Regions from separate parts of the Anaerostipes caccae L1-92 genome, predicted to be linked through region 2. Evidence: a T-box and tRNA genes for the amino acid it is inferred to sense, from the RefSeq annotation. Region 2 holds a T-box; the other holds one or more tRNA genes.
The links. A T-box is a leader RNA that pairs with one kind of tRNA and senses whether it is charged. The one in region 2 lies ahead of pheS (phenylalanine--tRNA ligase subunit alpha), so its partner is inferred to be a tRNA-Phe.
Positions count from the first base shown of each region.

Region 1: it has a tRNA-Phe gene. The T-box ahead of pheS (phenylalanine--tRNA ligase subunit alpha) is inferred to sense a tRNA for this amino acid. The anticodon was not compared.

Region 1 covers NZ_AP023027.1:560,324-569,311, forward strand. Annotated here, with positions in the region: gene ANCC_RS02875 (right-handed parallel beta-helix repeat-containing protein) at 1-456, shown strand, start outside; gene ANCC_RS02880 (leucine-rich repeat protein) at 593-3,079, shown strand; gene ANCC_RS02885 (HAD domain-containing protein) at 3,175-3,705, shown strand; gene ANCC_RS02890 (ATP-binding protein) at 3,702-4,310, opposite strand; gene ANCC_RS02895 (Crp/Fnr family transcriptional regulator) at 4,405-5,079, shown strand; tRNA gene ANCC_RS02900 (tRNA-Phe) at 5,153-5,225, shown strand; tRNA gene ANCC_RS02905 (tRNA-Gly) at 5,258-5,328, shown strand; gene ANCC_RS02910 (GNAT family N-acetyltransferase) at 5,445-5,930, shown strand; gene ANCC_RS02915 (NAD(P)-dependent malic enzyme) at 5,980-7,134, shown strand; gene ANCC_RS02920 (MarR family winged helix-turn-helix transcriptional regulator) at 7,201-7,626, shown strand; gene ANCC_RS02925 (MATE family efflux transporter) at 7,745-8,988, shown strand, end outside.
Region 2 covers NZ_AP023027.1:1,318,908-1,327,895, reverse strand. Annotated here, with positions in the region: gene queA (tRNA preQ1(34) S-adenosylmethionine ribosyltransferase-isomerase QueA) at 1-898, opposite strand, end outside; gene ANCC_RS06490 (hypothetical protein) at 1,073-1,426, shown strand; gene ANCC_RS06485 (aryl-sulfate sulfotransferase) at 1,513-3,210, opposite strand; gene pheT (phenylalanine--tRNA ligase subunit beta) at 3,372-5,792, opposite strand; gene pheS (phenylalanine--tRNA ligase subunit alpha) at 5,847-6,866, opposite strand; T-box leader at 6,936-7,109, opposite strand; gene ANCC_RS06470 (transcriptional regulator) at 7,163-8,988, opposite strand, start outside.

The sequences.
Region 1 (8,988 bases), 760 kb from region 2:
AATCCTCCCAAATTACATTCACAGAATCTTGCATTTTATCAAAAAGATCTAGACAACAATCCACAGACCATTCTTAAAGAAATATTTGAAAACTATCAGGTAGAAGACATAGAAGATGACAAAAAAGGCCTGAAAGTACCAGTGTCTGTTATTGATCCAATACCGCTGCAAATTGAAAAGTTAAATTCGGTAGGTGAGCATAAAATTGTTTATCAGGCAATAGATTCTTTGGGGAAGAAAACAAAACTTGATTCGATAGTATATATCGCCGAGAACAATCCTTTTAAAGACTCATATAAATATAATGTAAGATTTATAAATAAGAAATATTTGTATACCTTGAAAGAGTCGAGCAAATGGAAGAAAGACGAGGAATTAAATGCTCAGCTCACAAGTCAGCTGGAAAAAACAAAGGAAGATGCTGTGTTAAAATATGAATTTGAAATAAAGAAATAAATATACAGGGAATGGCGAAAGTCGTTCCCTGTATATTTCAAATTAATACATGGAATTTTTTACTTATTTTGCTATAATATATTTATGAGAGAAAAGATACTAAAAACCATCATTATATTAATCATGTGGAGATGTTATGAAAAAAGAGGTTAAAATTATATTAGTATCTTGTTTATTTGTAATCGTGAATTTTAGCATTAGAAGCGGAACGACAATTCATGGGGAAAGTTTTATTGGGCAGACTTTTAAAGCTGGCAGTTTTTCATATGAAGTTATTTCAAAAAATGAAGTTTTGGTCTATAAGTATGACCATCAGGAGCCGGATACAATGGAAGTGGTTTCGTCGGTGGAATACCAAGGGAAAAAGTACAATGTTACAAAGTTTCATTATGATCATTCGGATGCGATAACTAAGAAGATAGTAATTCTAAGTGGTGTAAAAGAAGTGATTATAAATCCTGACGGAGTACCCGGCTATGAATATCCAAATCTGGAGGAACTCATTCTCCCAGATACTTTGGAGTACATCAACCCCGGCTTTTCTTTTACTATGACCAATTTAAACTCCATCCAGCTGTCCGATAAAAACAAATATTATAAAGTGGAAGATAATGTTCTGTTCAGCAAGAATGGTACTGACCTGATTGCCTTTCCAAGCGGAGATGACAGGATATCTTACCGCATTCCGAATGGCGTCCGGACAATAAAGAAAGAAGCCTTTGCGTCCAATCAAAATTTACAGGATGTTTTAATTCCTGTTTCTTTAACAGAGTTAGAGCCGTGGACATTTGCCGGTTCCCACATTCAGCGATTAGATCTTTCCCATGTAAAAAAGGCTGGGAGAGGAACGTTTGAATTCTGCCATAACTTAAAAGAAATAAAACTTGGAAGAGAAACGGTTCTAAATGGAGGGCAGTTTTATGAAAACCGTTCACTGAAAGATATTTCCGTGGAGGAAGGAAATCCGAAGCTATGGTCAGAAGACGGTGTGCTGTACGGCCGTTCCGGTGATGATAAGACATTGGTCTGTTATCCATCGGCAAAAGAAGAATTAAGCTATGCTGTTTCTCCCGGTACTAACTGCATTGAAGACAGCGCATTTCATATGTGCCGTCTGGATCAGGTGTTCCTGCCGCCGAGTGTACAGAAGATCAGCAGTTCTGCATTTAATTATGGAAACGACGGGAAAGCTGAAAAGCCAATCCAAATTTATTTATGCGGGGACAGGCTGCCGGAGATAAAGAAGGCAGCTTTTACCGACTTAGCTTCCGGAAGTGTAATCTATTTAAAAAACCAGGAACTGAAAAATCAGTTTGACTTAGGAAATCAGAAAAACCGGTATATTGATCAGCAGGATAAGGAGTCAGTGATCCAAGTTTCAGGTATGGAGCAGCAGCCGGCTGAAGATATCATATTGGATAGTGAGTCGGTTTCTCTGGACATGGGGAAGGATGGAAGACAGGTAAGCCGTTTGCTGGAAATTTCGCTGTTTCCTCTTTCATCCACGGATAAGATCATAGTTTCGGGAAGTGACCATAGAATTTTAACGGTAAGCGATCTGGGGAGGATTACTGCAGTTTCACCGGGGACTGCTTTCGTTACAGTAAAGGCAGGGAACGTGAGGAAAGAGTGCCGCGTGACTGTGTATGGCCCTCTGGGGAATTCAGATGATATCCCAAAGCAGTTTTATACAGGGGCAGAAATACGTCCGGAACCGGTTGTGAGAAATCATAACGGCCAGGTGCTGAAGCGTGGAAATGATTATACAGTGGAGTATAAAAATAATAAAAATCCCGGCAGGGCAGAAGTGCTGATAGAAGGTATCGGCTGCTTTCAGGGAAGTATAAAGACATCTTTTGATATACGGATCAAGGGGAATGATGTTTCCGGAGCAAAAGTTGTCTATCCGCAAAGGTATTACTATTATGAGGGAAAACCAGTCACGCCGAAACCATCGGTGAGCCTGAATGGAAGACATCTGGAAGAGGGAAGAGACTACTGTATAGAGTACATGGGGAACAATGGCATCGGCTTTGGCTGTGTATGTCTGACCGGGATCAATGATTACTATGGTCAGAATTTTTCTTATTACCAGATTATACGGAGAAAAGACAACAATAAAAAATACGAAAAAATCAGCTTTGTCTCTCAGCCTAAAAACAGTGTATATACCGGGAAATCAATCTTCAGGACAGTCAGAGTAAAAAGCGGCAATCGGGTTTTAAAGTTAAACAAAGATTATACGGTGAAGTATACTGCAAATAAAAACTGCGGAAAAGCCAGGATGGAAGTCATAGGAAAAGGGGGTTATACAGGAAAGATCAATAGGTATTTTGTAATTGTTCCAAAGAAAGCACGGATCAGGAAAATAAAAGCCGGGAAAAAGAAGGCAAAAGTTTATATCAGGAAAAGTCCCGGCAAGCCAAGCGGTTATCAAATCTGCTGGTCAGCAGGAAAAAACTTTTCTAAATCAAAGTCGGTATCTACCGCCGGAACAGTGCGTTGGATGAGAAGACTGAAACGAAAAAAATATTACTGCATAAAGGTACGGGCATATAAGACGATAAATGGAAAGAAATATTTTGGAAGTTACAGCGGGATAAAAAGAGTGAAGATAAAATAAAACAGGACTTATCCCGGAATTTCCCGGAAAACGAATGAAAGTAATGCTGCGTCTTGATATAATAGAAAAGGTACCAGTTATATAAAGAGAAAGGGATGGAGCATATGAGAGCCTTTGATAAATGGCGGTTCCGGGTAAAGCCTCAAAAGATCATTTTTTTAGATATCGACGGTGTGCTGAACTCTATGGAACTGTTTGATAAACTGGAAGAAAGAGACATGGAGCCGTTCATGGGCATTGATGTGGATGAAGATAATTTAGAACAGCTGAGATATATTGTGGAGAGAACGGGGGCACAGATTGTACTGTCGTCAAGCTGGCGCCATGCGTGGCATGAAAAAGGGCCGATGATCAGGGTAGGGAGAGCATTGGATCAGGCCATGGCTTCCTATGGCCTGAAGATTATATCAAAAACGAAACATCTCCATAAAGGAAACCGTTCGCTGGAAGTAAAAGACTGGATGCGCGGGAAACGCATCCGGTCTTTCGTGATTCTTGATGATACGGATTATGATTGGGAAGAGTACAGCCTGGGAGAACACTGGGTCCGCACAAGCTTCATGGAAGGCGGGCTTACCAGAGAGCTGGCCGGAAAGGCAGTGGATATTTTAAATCAAAGTTCTTAATCCAGGATGATCCCTTCGGTAGAAATGGTGATAACATTGAGCGGAATGGATTTTTTGCTCTGTTCAAGGGCAGTGCGCACCGCATTTTCCAGCCCTCCGCAGCAGGGGACTTCCATCCGGGTGACGGTGATGCTCTTTAAATTGTTTTGGCGGATGATCTCTGTCAGCTTTTCTGAGTAGTCCACGGGGTCCAGTTTTGGACAGCCGACTAAGGTGACTTTCTGTTTCATAAACTGTTCGTGAAAGTTTCCGTGTGCGAATGCGGTACAGTCGGCGGCAACCAAAAGGTGGGCGTTGTCAAAGTACGGGGCGTTCACAGGCACCAGCTGGATCTGTACCGGCCATTGGCGCAGCGCACTCATATTATTCTTTCTCTGGTTTTCAAGAACTGCCGCTTTGTTGTAGTCCGGGGCCTCCCTGTCTTCAAAGGAGATGGCGCCGGTCGGACACATTGGAAGGCAGTTTCCGAGTCCGTCGCAGTAATCATCCCGGATCAGTTTTGCTTTTCCGCCGATCATCTGAATGGCACCTTCGTGGCAGGCAGAAGCGCAGAGACCGCATCCATTACATTTTTCCTCATCTATTTTAATTATTTGTCGTATCATTTTTAATTTCCTCCTTGAGTTTGTAATCTCATCATACTATAATGAGCACGAGTTGTCTGTTGAAAAATCAACATATTTAGAGGAGAGTTGTAAAATGGAGCAAATATTATCTCATTGTCCCCTGTTCCGAGGAATAAAAGAGGAGGACTTAGAGGGCATGCTGGGCTGTCTGTCAGCCAGAAAAGAAACGTATGCTTCCAGGGATACTATCTGTCTGAATGGAGACAGGATGGATGAAGTGGGGATCATCGTGGAAGGAGAAGTCCTGATCGTCAGAGATGATTTTGAGGGGAGGAGAGCGATTCTTGCCCATATTGGGCCGGGTGATGTGTTCGGAGAGACCTATGGCTGTCTTCCGGATGCGGAGCTGCCTGTATCGGTTGAATGTGCCAGAGATTGTACGGTGCTGTTCTTGAATTACCATAAGGTACTGACGACCTGCGACGCCAGCTGTGCGTTTCACCAGAGGCTGATTGAAAATATGGTTGTGCTTTTGGCTGAAAAGAATGTACGTTTAAATCAAAAGCTGGAGTGTCTTGAAAAAAGGACTACAAGGGAAAAGATTCTCGCATATATAAACCAGGAACAGGAGAAGCAGAAAACATCCCGGATTAAGCTTCCTTTTTCTAAAAAAGATCTGGCCGATTATCTGTGTGTGGACAGGAGCGGTATGATGGTGGAGCTGAGAAAACTCCAGACGGAAGGTGTTTTGTCTGTTGAGAAAAATATCATTGCGGTTGAAGAGAGACAGGATAATTCCGCAGGGTGACAAAAAATCTAAAAAAGTTCTTGATTTGGGCTTTATGATATGGTAAAGTATAGAAGTCGCAGAAATGAGACATGCCCAGATAGCTCAGTCGGTAGAGCAGAGGACTGAAAATCCTCGTGTCGCTGGTTCGATTCCGGCTCTGGGCATTACAGAGAATTGAAAAGACTCTGTCATATATGCGGGTGTAGTTCAATGGTAGAACTCCAGCCTTCCAAGCTGATCACGTGGGTTCGATTCCCATCACCCGCTTAGCAAGCCGTTTTAGAGATATCTCTAAGATGGCTTTTTTCTTTCTTCCGCGGCAGCTTTGACCGGTATGCAAAAGCTGCGGGATCAAAAGAGTGAGAAAAAGGAGTGGATTGTACATGGAACTTACGGTGAGACAGTTTAAAAAAGAAGATTTAGAAGAGATGACAGCGATATGGAATCAGGTAGTGGAGGAGGCCAATGCGTTTCCGCAGGAAGATACTTTTTCTTTAAAGGAAGCAGAAGAATTTTTTGCAGGCCAGTCTTATACTGGGGTGGCTGAATCGGATGGAAAGATTCTTGGACTTTATATACTGCATCCGAATAATGTGGGCAGGTGCGGACATTTATCCAATGCCTCCTATGCGGTCAGCAAAGATGCAAGAGGACGGCATATTGGAGAACAGCTGGTTTTGGACTGTATGGAAAGGGCGAGAGAGCTGGGATATAAAATTCTGCAGTTTAATGCGGTGGTAGCGTCTAATCAGGGTGCGCTGAGACTTTATGACCGGCTTGGATTTCAGCGGCTCGGGACAGTGCCCGGGGGCTACCGCTTGGCAGACGGCAGATATGAAGACATTATTTTATTTTATATCACACTGTAATATAATAAAAGAAAACCGTAGATGAAAGAGATTCATAAAGGAGAAGGTCATGGATTACAATGAATTGGCGCTGAAGATGCACGAAGAAAACAGAGGAAAAGTGGCGGTAAGGTCAAAGGTGACGGTTGAGACGAGAGAAGACCTGAGTACAGCTTATACACCCGGAGTGGCAGAACCGTGCCGAAAGATCAGGGACTGCAAAGAGGATGTGTACCGCTACACTGCAAAAGGAAATCTGGTAGCTGTGGTTTCCGACGGGACAGCAGTACTCGGCCTTGGTGATATCGGACCGGAGGCGGCCATGCCGGTCATGGAAGGAAAAGCGATTTTATTTAAAGAGTTTGCCGATATCGATGCGTTTCCGATCTGTCTGGACACGAAAGATGCGGAAGAGATCATAAAGACAGTAAAAAATCTGGCGCCTACATTCGGAGGGATCAATCTGGAAGATATCTCTGCGCCGAGATGTTTTGAAATAGAACGCAGGCTGAAAGAAGAGCTGGATATACCGGTGTTTCATGACGATCAGCACGGGACAGCCATTGTCGTGGCAGCAGGGCTGATCAATGCGCTGAAATTTGCGGGAAAGAAGCTGGAAGATGCAAAGATAGTGATCAACGGAGCGGGTTCTGCCGGTATTTCTATCTGTAAGCTTCTGCTTCAGTTCGGGGTAAAAGACGCGGTGCTCGTTGACCAGAAAGGCGCCCTGTGTCCGGGGGAAGCATGGATGAATGATGCACAGAAAGAAATGGCGGAAAAAACAAATAAAGACAGACAGACAGGAGATCTCTCTGAGATTATGAAGGGAAAAGACGTGTTTATCGGCGTTTCTGCACCGAATATTGTCACATCAGAGATGGTCGCGTCTATGGCAAAGGACCCGGTAGTATTTGCCATGGCAAATCCAGTGCCTGAGATTATGCCGGATGAGGCGAAAAAAGGCGGGGCGAAGGTGGTAGCTACCGGCCGTTCGGATTTTCCGAATCAGATCAATAACGTGCTGGTGTTCCCTGGAATTTTCCGCGGGGCTTTGGATGCCAGAGCTTCTCAGATTACAGAAGAGATGAAGATGGCGGCGGCCCGGGCAATCGCGGGAATCATAGCTGAGGAAGAATTAAACGAGGATTATATTATCCCCGGAGTGTTCGATAAGCGGGTTTGCAGTGCGGTTGCAGATGCGGTAAAGGCAGAGAGCCGGAAATAAATTAATGGTTGAAATTTTTGGTCCAGTCTTGTAGAATATGTAGTGCACTACATATGGAGGCGGATTATGAACCAGGAACGGGAAATCGGAGCCAGATTTAAACATATCCACGATAAGTTTACTCAGCATATGAATCAGAAACTGCGCTGCCTGAATGTGACTTATTCCCAGATGGAACTGCTTTTATATCTGGCAGAACATCAGAACCGGAAGATAACCCAGAAAGATATCGGAGAATTCATGAGAGTGAAACATTCCACGGTCATCGGTATTTTAAGGCGTCTGGAGACGAAAGGATTTTTATACTGTGTTGTGGATGAAGAGAATAAGAGATGCCGCAATGTGATTCTCACACAGAAAGGGCTGGATTTAAAAAGTGAAATGGAAGTCCACCTGAGAGAAGAAGAAATGCGCATCAGAAAAGCATTGTCGGAAGAAGAGTCACAAAGACTCTGTGAATTGCTCGGAAAAGTACTCGAAAGCCTGGAATAAGATAGAAAACAGCAGATGAAAGTGCCCTGCGGCGCTTTCATTTTTATTACAGACGTGAAATTTTATTAGAGTCCATTATGTAGCTGGCTGCATTTACGATAAAAGGAGGAAGAAACGAATGGATAATAAGGTATTTGAATCATATCCGGTGCCTAAAGCGGTGGCCACGCTGGCCCTGCCCACAGTGCTGAGTATGCTTGTAACTATTTTTTATAATATGGCCGACACTTTTTTTGTCGGACAGACCGGAGACCCAAACCAGGTTGCGGCAGTGTCTCTGACGACGCCGGTATTTATGCTGCTCATGGCGGTAGGAAATATTTTTGGCATCGGCGGATGTTCCTATATCTCCAGGATGCTTGGAGAGGGAGAGACAGAAAAGGTAAAGAAGATCAGCAGTTTTTGCTTTTATGGCAGTATCATAGCAGGCGTCATCATGATGATCGTCTTTCTGGGAGGAATGCCGGTTATTCTGAAACTGATCGGATGCAGTCCCAACACAGAAGAATACGCGCGGAGCTATCTGACCTATATCGGTCTGGGATCTGTCTTTGTCGTAATCTCCATGGCCTTTAACAATGTAGTCAGAGGAGAGGGAGCCGCCAAGATTTCCATGATCGGAATGATGATCGGGACCATCGTCAATATCGTGCTGGACCCGGTGATGATTCTGGGCATGAACATGGGAGTCGCGGGTGCGGCCATCGCAACTATCATCGGAAATATTTGTACGGTTGTGTTTTATCTGTTTTTCTTTGCAAAGATGAAGACAGGACTTTCAATTTCGCCGAAGCACTTTACGGCAAAAGAAAGAATCCTTTCGGGGGTATTTGCCATTGGGATACCCGCGTCGATCAATAATATTCTGATGAGCACAGCAAATATTATTCTGAATAATTTTCTCGCATCTTACGGTGACATTCCGGTGGCGGCCATGGGTGTAGCTATGAAGGCAAATATGCTTGTCATTCTCGTGCAGATCGGACTGGGCTCAGGTGTCGCTCCTCTGATCGGATACTGTTACGGGTCAGGAAATCTGGAGAAGATGAAGAAGACGATGAAGTTTTCCATGGCATGCAATGTGATCATGGGAACAGTGCTGTCACTGCTTTATCTGCTGTTTACAGAGCCGATCATCCAGGCATTTATCAACGACGGATCGGTGGTAGCCCACGGTGTGAGAATGCTGAGAGTCTTAATGATCTCCGGCCCGGTTATCGGCATCATGTTCGTCTTTATGTTTGGGTTCCAGGCGATGGGAAAAGCAATTCCGTCCCTTATCCTGTCACTGAGCCGGCAGGGGCTTGTATTCTTCCCGGTTCTGCTGATCACAAATTATTTATTTGGACTTGAGGGAATCGT
Region 2 (8,988 bases):
GCAGATGAAAATTAGTGATAAGACCGTCAATGACCTTAAACTTATAACCCGGATAAATAAAGATCTCCGTCCATCCGCTCTTAGGTTCAATAAATCCGTTTTCATCTGCCGCGGATTCCAAAGTTCTTGTGCTGGTCGTACCAACGGAAATGATCCTTCCGCCTTCTTTTCTGGTTTTATTGATTTTTTCTGCTGCCTCTTCATCTACAACATAAAATTCAGAGTGCATATGATGTTCTGTGACATCTTCCACCTTCACAGGACGGAACGTTCCAAGCCCCACATGCAGAGTGACATAGGCAAGCCGTATTCCTTTTTCTTCGATCTCTTTCAGCAGTTCCTTTGTAAAATGCAGCCCTGCTGTCGGCGCCGCCGCAGACCCTTCGTGTTTGGCGTATACGGTCTGATACCGGTTCTTATCCTTCAGCTGATGAGTGATGTACGGAGGCAGAGGCATCTGTCCCAGCTCGTCCAGCACTTCCTCAAAAATCCCATCAAACTCGAACTTCACGAGACGGTTTCCTTCGTCCACAATGTCCGTAACCTCACCGACAAGTTTCCCCTGTCCAAAAGAAATTCTCGTCCCCGGCTTCGCCTTCCTTCCCGGTTTTACAAGTGTTTCCCACGTATTGTCCTGTTTTCTTTTTAAGAGCAGGACCTCGATTTTCGCACCTGTTCCCTCTTTTTCACCAATCAGCCGGGCAGGGATAACCTTCGTATCGTTTAACACAAGGCAGTCTCCTCTTTTCAGATAACCGGCAATATTCCGGAAACCCTCGTGTCTTATCTCCCCTGTTTCTTTGTCTAACACTAATAATCTTGAACTTGAACGGTCGGTCAGCGGATCCTGTGCGATCAGCTCTTCCGGCAGGTCAAATGTAAAATCTGATGTTTTCATAATTGCTCCTGTTTTCTCTAATTTCTTTTCAATAGGATAGTATAGCATTAAAAACAAAGCGCCGCAATGCAGAGCCCGGTTTTCTTTGATTTCCTATTGACCTGGTATTATTGCAATTCTTCTTAAATAAGAGTAAAATAAAATCAAAACCGGACGACAGAGGAGGTTCCCATTATGAAAAAAGATGTATTAGATTTTGTTGTAGAAAAAACCCGCGAACTAATCGATTCTCCTACATGCAGCAGTGAAACCAGAGATGCGGCTAACACCTGGCTGGATTCTGTGGGCACCGAAGCGGAGACAGAGGAAACAAAAAAATACATTGCCGAGTTGGAAGAAGATATTATGCCCATTGACACTTTGATCGGTTTTGCAGAGTCCGAAGCCGGAGCTCAGGTTTTCGGGGCAGACAAAGCAAAAGATGTTGCGGCACATGCCAGAGAGATCAAGGCGGAAGGCGCCGAATACTGCGACTGCCCTGCCTGCGCAGCTGCAGCCGCCATCCTGGAAAAGAAAGACCAGCTCTAGGAAAACAACCAAAAATACATAACTCCAATAAAACCCGGATATGCAGCATAACCTCTGCATATCCGGGTTTTTGTGTCATTCAAAAACTATTCCCTGAATAAATATCCTTCAAAATCATACTTCATAACACGGTAAGAGTACTTGTCCGCATCGTAGTAGAAGGAATAAATGAGTTTTCCGTCCTTGTCATATTCTCCGAATGTTTTGCTGGTACCGCTTCCAAAAGAAATATTATTCTTCAGGTGTTCAACACTGCTGACGATCGGAGAGTAAGGGATCGAAAAGGACTGCACCAGTTTATAAGTCCTCTTGTTTTCATCCACGAGATACTTATAATACATAGACTTCTCCCCTTCTTTCATTGTTCCGGTTCCTGGGAACATACTCCAGTCAAAATTCTTGATCGTGGCAGAATATCCGTAATTATTATTGAACATGTAGAGATAATACTGGCCTTTCGGAAGTGACTTATCATGTTCCACCGAAATTGTATGCTGTCCCGCCTGGCCAACAAAATTTCCTTCTTTTTTCAGCAGATATTTCTGATAATCCGTTCCATTATAGACCGTGCCTCCATGGATCAGATAATCCACTTCCGGTTTTTCAAACACATTTTTCATCTTAATAAGCGTGCTCTGCTCCCTGCTGCTGAAAATCATACTGTCATCATCGATCATATTCATGGAGTTTAAATGAAGCCAGTCAAGTCCCGTTCCTCCATAAGTGTTTTTCTTCGGGCGGTATGCCAGAAGCCGCATGGTCTTAAAATAGTCTTCAAAATCAATCAGTTCCTTTACTTCTCCCGTCTTTACATCAACAGAAATTACAATGTCCTCAATGGTATCCTGTTTTTTGTCATTGACGAGGCAGATAAATTTATTTTGTTTTTCTGCATAAAGAAAGTCATGATGAAATTCATAATTTTCTCCAAGATCATAAGTCTTTGTGACTTTCCCCAGCCTGTTGACCATGGCGATCTTGTTAAAGTCGTAAGAGTAAGCCATATCATCGCCGATGAAAAGCAGACGGTCTGTGCGGTAGTCATTTAAAGGCATCCTTCCCCGGTTTACTCCATTGTTATCATAGAGATAAATGTTTGCATTCTGTGCCTTATCATGTCCAAGCAGTGCAAACAGTCCATCTTCCATTTTTTGTTCGGAACTTCCCTTGGACTTTTTCAAAATTCTAGGAATCACATCGTCTTCAGGTATATCCACATAGAAATACTGTTTTTCCACAGCCCTGTTTTCTTCATTGAAAAACTCCATCGTCACCTTATTCCGGGTGCCTGCGGACAGGCCTATGATCTGGTATTCATGGGTCGTGCTGTACTTTTTCTTGCTTTTCAATTTATGCTTGTATACAGCTGCCCCGGCATTGGGCGCTTCAACCGTACACACAGCATAGGAAGCACGGTCGGTTTTTCCGTAATAATACAGAGCCGTCGTATTTGTCCCATAGGCATTCTGGATTACCATTGGCTTTTGGATGGTATAGTTTTTCTTCTTCTGTTTGTCAATCTGATCCTGGGATTCTTTCTGGTAAGCTTCTGTAAACACATCCTTTTCCTTGTGTTTAAGTGTCATAGGCTTTACTTTGATCTCTCTTAGTTTTACGCTTTTAAAGAACTGTTCTTCTTTGTAATTCGCATAAACACGGTATCCCAAGAAACCAGCTGTCAAAAGAACCAGAACCGCCAGAATGCAAACGATGACTTTTTTCTTCCTGTGTTTCTTGCCCTCGGTCTCCTGCATTTCTTCGATCATTCCTTTCAAATAGCTCATTTCTCATATCCTCCTGTGACATTTTCAACGGTATTATAACACATTTCCATAATATATGTAACTATTTTGTAATAAATTTAACACAAAAGAAAAGAAGAGTAGAAATATATGCAGAATCCGCACTCTCTCTACCCTTCTTATTATTTCCTCTTATTTCCCGCTTATGCCCTCAGTTCAATGCCTAATGTCTTTAATTCTTCTAAAATCTTATCAACGATCTTATTAACCTCTGCTTCCTCCAGTGTCCTGTCCTGAGCACGGAAGGTCAGGGAATATGCCACAGACTTATATCCTTTTTCGATCTGGTCGCCCTCATACACATCGAACAGTTCAAAGCCTTCCAGCAGTTTTCCTCCCTTGTCTCTGAAGATTTTTTCGATCTGTCCAACGAAGATCTCCTTTTTCACCACCATACTGAGATCCCTCTTCATCGCAGGGAATTTTGCCACCCCGGTATATTTGCGGTCAAAGGTCGCCTGTTCCGTAAGAACCGGCATATCTATGACGGCCACATAGACTTCCCCTTTCATTCCGTAGTTTTCTGCGGCCTGTGGATGCATCTGTCCGATATATGCGGCCTTTTGTCCTCTGATCAGCACATCTGCCTGACGGCCCGGATGCATGAAAGGATGCTCCCTGGTCGGAATATATTCGGACGCTCCGCCGAGTCCGAGATCTTTCAAAATATCTTCCAGCACTCCCTTAAGCGTAAAGAAATCGCCGTCTCCGTACATTCCCAGAGTCAGCTGCATCCGCTCCTCCGGAAGTTCCGTGAGGGGAAGAGCCTTTGGAATATAAATATTTCCGAACTCGTAAAGACGAACATTCTGATTTCTGTGGCTGTAATTATTGGCCAGAGACGTCATCATGCCGTTCAGTGAAACAGTTCTCATGATACTGAAATCTTCACCCAGCGGATTGGAAATTTTAATTGCTTCCCGCTCTTTTGCGCCTTCCGGAATCAGCAGCATATCAAACACTTTCGGGCTCTCAAAAGAGTAGCACATTCCTCCGCTGAATCCATTCTGCTCAGCAGACTCTCTCGCAATATCCTCCACACGGATCTTAAACGGCTTTTTCCCCGCAGTCGCTTCTCCTCTCGGCAGAGTGACCGGAATGTTGTCGTATCCGTAGAATCTTGCCACTTCCTCTGCCAGATCCGCCATACAGTTCAAATCCTGCCGGAAAGAAGGAATCCGTAATTGGTTGGAATTCATATCATATTCCACATCAATACGCCTGAAATATTCGATCATCTCTTCCATAGAAATATTCGTTCCGAGCAAAGCATTGATCTTATCCACTTCCAAAGGAAGACAAACCGGCTGTTTTGGTTCCGGATAGACATCCACTGCCCCTCCGATCACTTCTCCTGCTCCCAGTTCCTCGATCAGCTGGCATGCACGGTCCATAGCCGCCATGGCATTTTCCGGGTCCAGCCCTTTTTCAAACTTGCTGGAAGCGTCAGTCCGAAGTCCGATCCTCTTTGAGGACAGACGGATGTTTGTTCCGTTAAAACATGCAGCTTCAAATAAAAGTGTTTTAATATCATCTGTGACCATGGAATTTTCTCCGCCCATGATACCGGCGAGTCCAACCTCTTTTTCACCATCACAGATCATGAGGACATCACTGTCTAAATTCCGTTCTTCACCGTCAAGAGTCGTAAATTTGTCTCCGTCCTTTGCCCTCCGCACGATGATCTCATTTCCAGCTATGGTATCCAAATCATAGGCGTGCATCGGCTGTCCGTATTCTTCCATCACATAGTTGGTGATATCTACCAGATTGTTAATCGGACGGATTCCCATAGCTGCAAGTCTTCTCTGCATCCATTCCGGCGACGGTGCCAGTTTGATATTTTTCACAACCCTTGCCGTATAACGCGGACAAAGATCGGTGTCCTCTACGGTTACTTTGATAAAATCATTGACGTCTTCGCCATTGCCTGTCTTTGTAACGACCGGCGGATGAAATTCCTTCCGAAAGGTCGCCGCAGCTTCTCTGGCCATACCGATCATACTGAAACAGTCCACACGGTTTGAGGTAATCTCAAATTCCACCACCTGGTCGCGGAGTCCCATGGCTTCCACCGCATCGTCTCCCGGTTTTACATCTTTCTGGAAGATATAAATTCCCTCTTCCGGTGCTTCGGGATACATATCTCTGCTTGTTCCCAGCTCTTCCACGGAACACATCATGCCAAAGGATGGCACTCCCCGAAGCTTTCCTTTTTTGATTTTAATTCCCTCTTCCGGGTTTGGGCTTCCGTCATGGCCGCCGGCCACTTTCCCCCCTGCTAAAACGACCGGTACCAAATCACCCTCAGAAACATTCTTTGCTCCGGTGACGATCTGGACATTTTCCGTCCCCACATCCACCTGACAAATGATCAGTTTGTCGGCATCCGGATGCTTCTCTATGGAAAGAATTTTTCCCACTACGATCTTTTCCAGATTTTTATCTAATTCTTCATAGCATTCCACATTGGACCCGGAAAGTGTCATCTTGTCTACATATTCCTGTATCGTACAGTCAAGATCCGGCACATATGCCCTGATCCAAGAAATTGGTGTATTCATTCTCTATTCTCCTTCAAAATCTAAATATATTCACTTGCCTTTGCCGCCCGAAAGTTAAAACTGGCTCAAAAATCTCTTATCGTTTTCATACAGCAGGCGCATATCGTCAATCTCATACTTCAGGAGCGCCACACGTTCCAGACCGATTCCGAATGCAAATCCTGAATAAACTTCCGGGTCGATCCCGCAAGCCCGCAGAACATTCGGGTGCACCATACCACATCCGAGAATCTCGATCCATCCGCTGCCCTTGCACATACGGCATCCTTTCCCTCCGCACTTAAAGCAAGTGATGTCCACTTCCGCACTCGGCTCTGTGAATGGGAAGTGATGGGGACGGAATTTCACCTTTGTCTCCGGTCCGAAAAACTCTGTGGCAAACTGCTGAAGGGTTCCCTTTAAGTCCGCAAAGGTGATTCCCTTGTCCACGACCAGACCTTCGACCTGGTGGAATGACGGTGAATGGGTGGCATCCACCTCGTCAGAGCGGAACACCCGTCCCGGAGCAATCATACGGATCGGCATCTGACCGGTCTCCATGACCCGTGCCTGTACCGGTGAAGTCTGGGTGCGCAGAAGAATATCCTTTGAAATAAAGAAGGTATCCTGCTCATCTTTTGCCGGATGGTTTTCCGGGATATTGAGCATCTCGAAATTATACTTATCGTATTCTACCTCCGGTCCTTCCACGACTTCATAACCCATTCCGATGAATACCCGTTCCAAGTCTTCAAGAGCAATCTGGTTCGGATGGCGGTGTCCTTTCTCATGGACTTTCCCCGGAAGCGTCACATCAATAACTTCTGTTTTGAGCTTTTCTTCCATAATCTTTTTCTTAAGAAGAGCCATCTCCTTTTCCAATGCCTGTTCTACGGCTGCCCTCGTGTCATTGACCATCTGTCCGACCATCGGACGTTCTTCTTTGGCAACATTCTTCATGCCTTTTAATACCTGGGTAAGTTCTCCCTTTTTGCCCAGAACCGCTATCCTGATATCATTCAGAGTGTCCATGGCATCTGCTGTGTTGATCTTCTCCAAGGCTTCTTTTTTAATCGCCTCAAGTTTCTCCTTCATAATCACTTCTCCTTGTTTTATAATCTGATCTAATAGAATGAAAAAAATCCCATCCCTTATATAAAATATATAAGGGACGGGAATCATCTCGCGGTACCACCCTAATTCCAGGAAAAAACGACCTGGCTCTTAGTCTCCTGCGTAACGTGCAGATAACGTTATCCCCTACTGTTCTTTCAGGGATACGACTCCGGTGTGAAATTCGGGAAAGACTTCCTTACTGTGCACCTTCTCTGTCTTTATCATTCCTTATTTTATCACACAAAAGCGGAATGTCAAGACGGAAAACCGATTCTTTATCTCTCCCATAAGCTCTGCAGCGCACTGTGGAAAACAGCCTCATACAGAATCTGATAATCCTTCATGGTAAATGCAGATACATGAAAATCAGGCGAGGACAGCTCCTGTATTTTCTCCTGGATGACCTCTAAGACAGCATAATCAATATCCATGTGATCCATGACATTTTTAGAAAAATCAAAATTATGTTTCTTCTGAAATAAGATACAGTTTGCATGAAAAAGGAATTCAAAGATCAGGCTGTTATTTAACTTGATATCAAGCTTCTTTGCAATTGCTCTCAGAGCACGAAAAAATAGTTCATTCGTTGTAAACGTATTGATTCCGGGGGTAAGCTTGGACGCAAACAAGAGATGTTTATCTGCGGATCTTAAAGTATAACTCTTTAACTGGTTGTCTTTTAATATCTTCATCTCATCATTCTGGCTTATTAACAGGTTTGGGATGATGGAAATAATACTGGCATTTTTCTTCACAGACAGCTTTAAAATCTCTTTCACCAGAATAAAGGAATGAAACTGGACATTATAAGACAATACCTTCGTCTTAGGAAAAAAGTAATTGGTAATGGTTTGTTTCATATCCGCGTCTGATAAGATCAGGACCCCCTGTCCCCGATTAATACTGACCGCAAATTCATATAAATTCTCAAGGTTCGTTCGTGTCTCATTTCTTTTTCCGGATAAAACAGCAGGAAAGGTATGAATGATTCTCCGGTCAAAGAATAAATTGAAGAGATTTGCGTAATTGCTTGCCAACAAATGATATTTTGAGGTAATAATCACAGGAATATGGATATCACTCATGATTAAGTGGGCATATGCCAGTATAGATTGGATCATTTTTTCTTGGGTTTTTGACAGTTTGCAGTGGTTTGTCTGTGCTAATTGAATCAGATTGTTTAACAGTGCTTTCATCTGTGGTGTTTGAATGTCCATAGAAGGGGTTTCCTTCACAATATCCAGACTTTTATCTTTCCGGAATACAGACAGAATCATATGTTCCACTTTTTCTTTTAAAAATGGGTCCTGGCAGAATACACTTTTATTGAATGCCTTTGTGATCCCTGAAATAAGCCTATCGCCGGAATAACTGTTCTCAGATACAGCGGCAGTCACCCTGGAACAGATCAGCAGCTGCTTTGTAAAATAATCTGAAACTATATTTTTTGTTTCAGCCAAAAGCTCATTGGAGTTAAGAAACAATTTATCAAAATCAATTTCTCCGTTTGGTCTGATTTGTATCTTGTCAGGGATCTCTGCCTTTAGTTCTGGAATGGATTTTATAATTTCATCCCTTTCACTATCAAGCAAAACCGATGCATCTAACATAAGTTCATTGTTTTTACCTGCAGTACTTGATGTATAGAGAATCCTTGAAATTGTATATAAAATCTCATTTTCTAATTGATGCAGATTGCTGCACTTATGTAAAACCAGCTGAATGAACTGGGAAGATACAAACATTGTTTTATCTAAACGGTTGCTCTCTTTTTGGATCATACTCAATAGAATCGAAATCAATTCTGATTGCGGCCGGTCTTTTGCGGAAGGAAAGTTCAGGATGACAGGACTGATGGAATGAAGCAGGTCTGACTGTAATTCTGATGCCCCGATAAAGGCAATCATCGGCGCGTCTTTTTTATTTTTATATTGAATTTCAAGAGAATGTACAAAACCGCTTAAGACTTCAGCGTCTACGTTTTTTTGAACAAACTCGATTGCCAGGATAAAAATATTATGATCCTTTTCCATCATCTCTATGGTCTTTCTTAGATTGACGTAGATATCGCTGAATTCGATATAATAAACCGATGATTCCC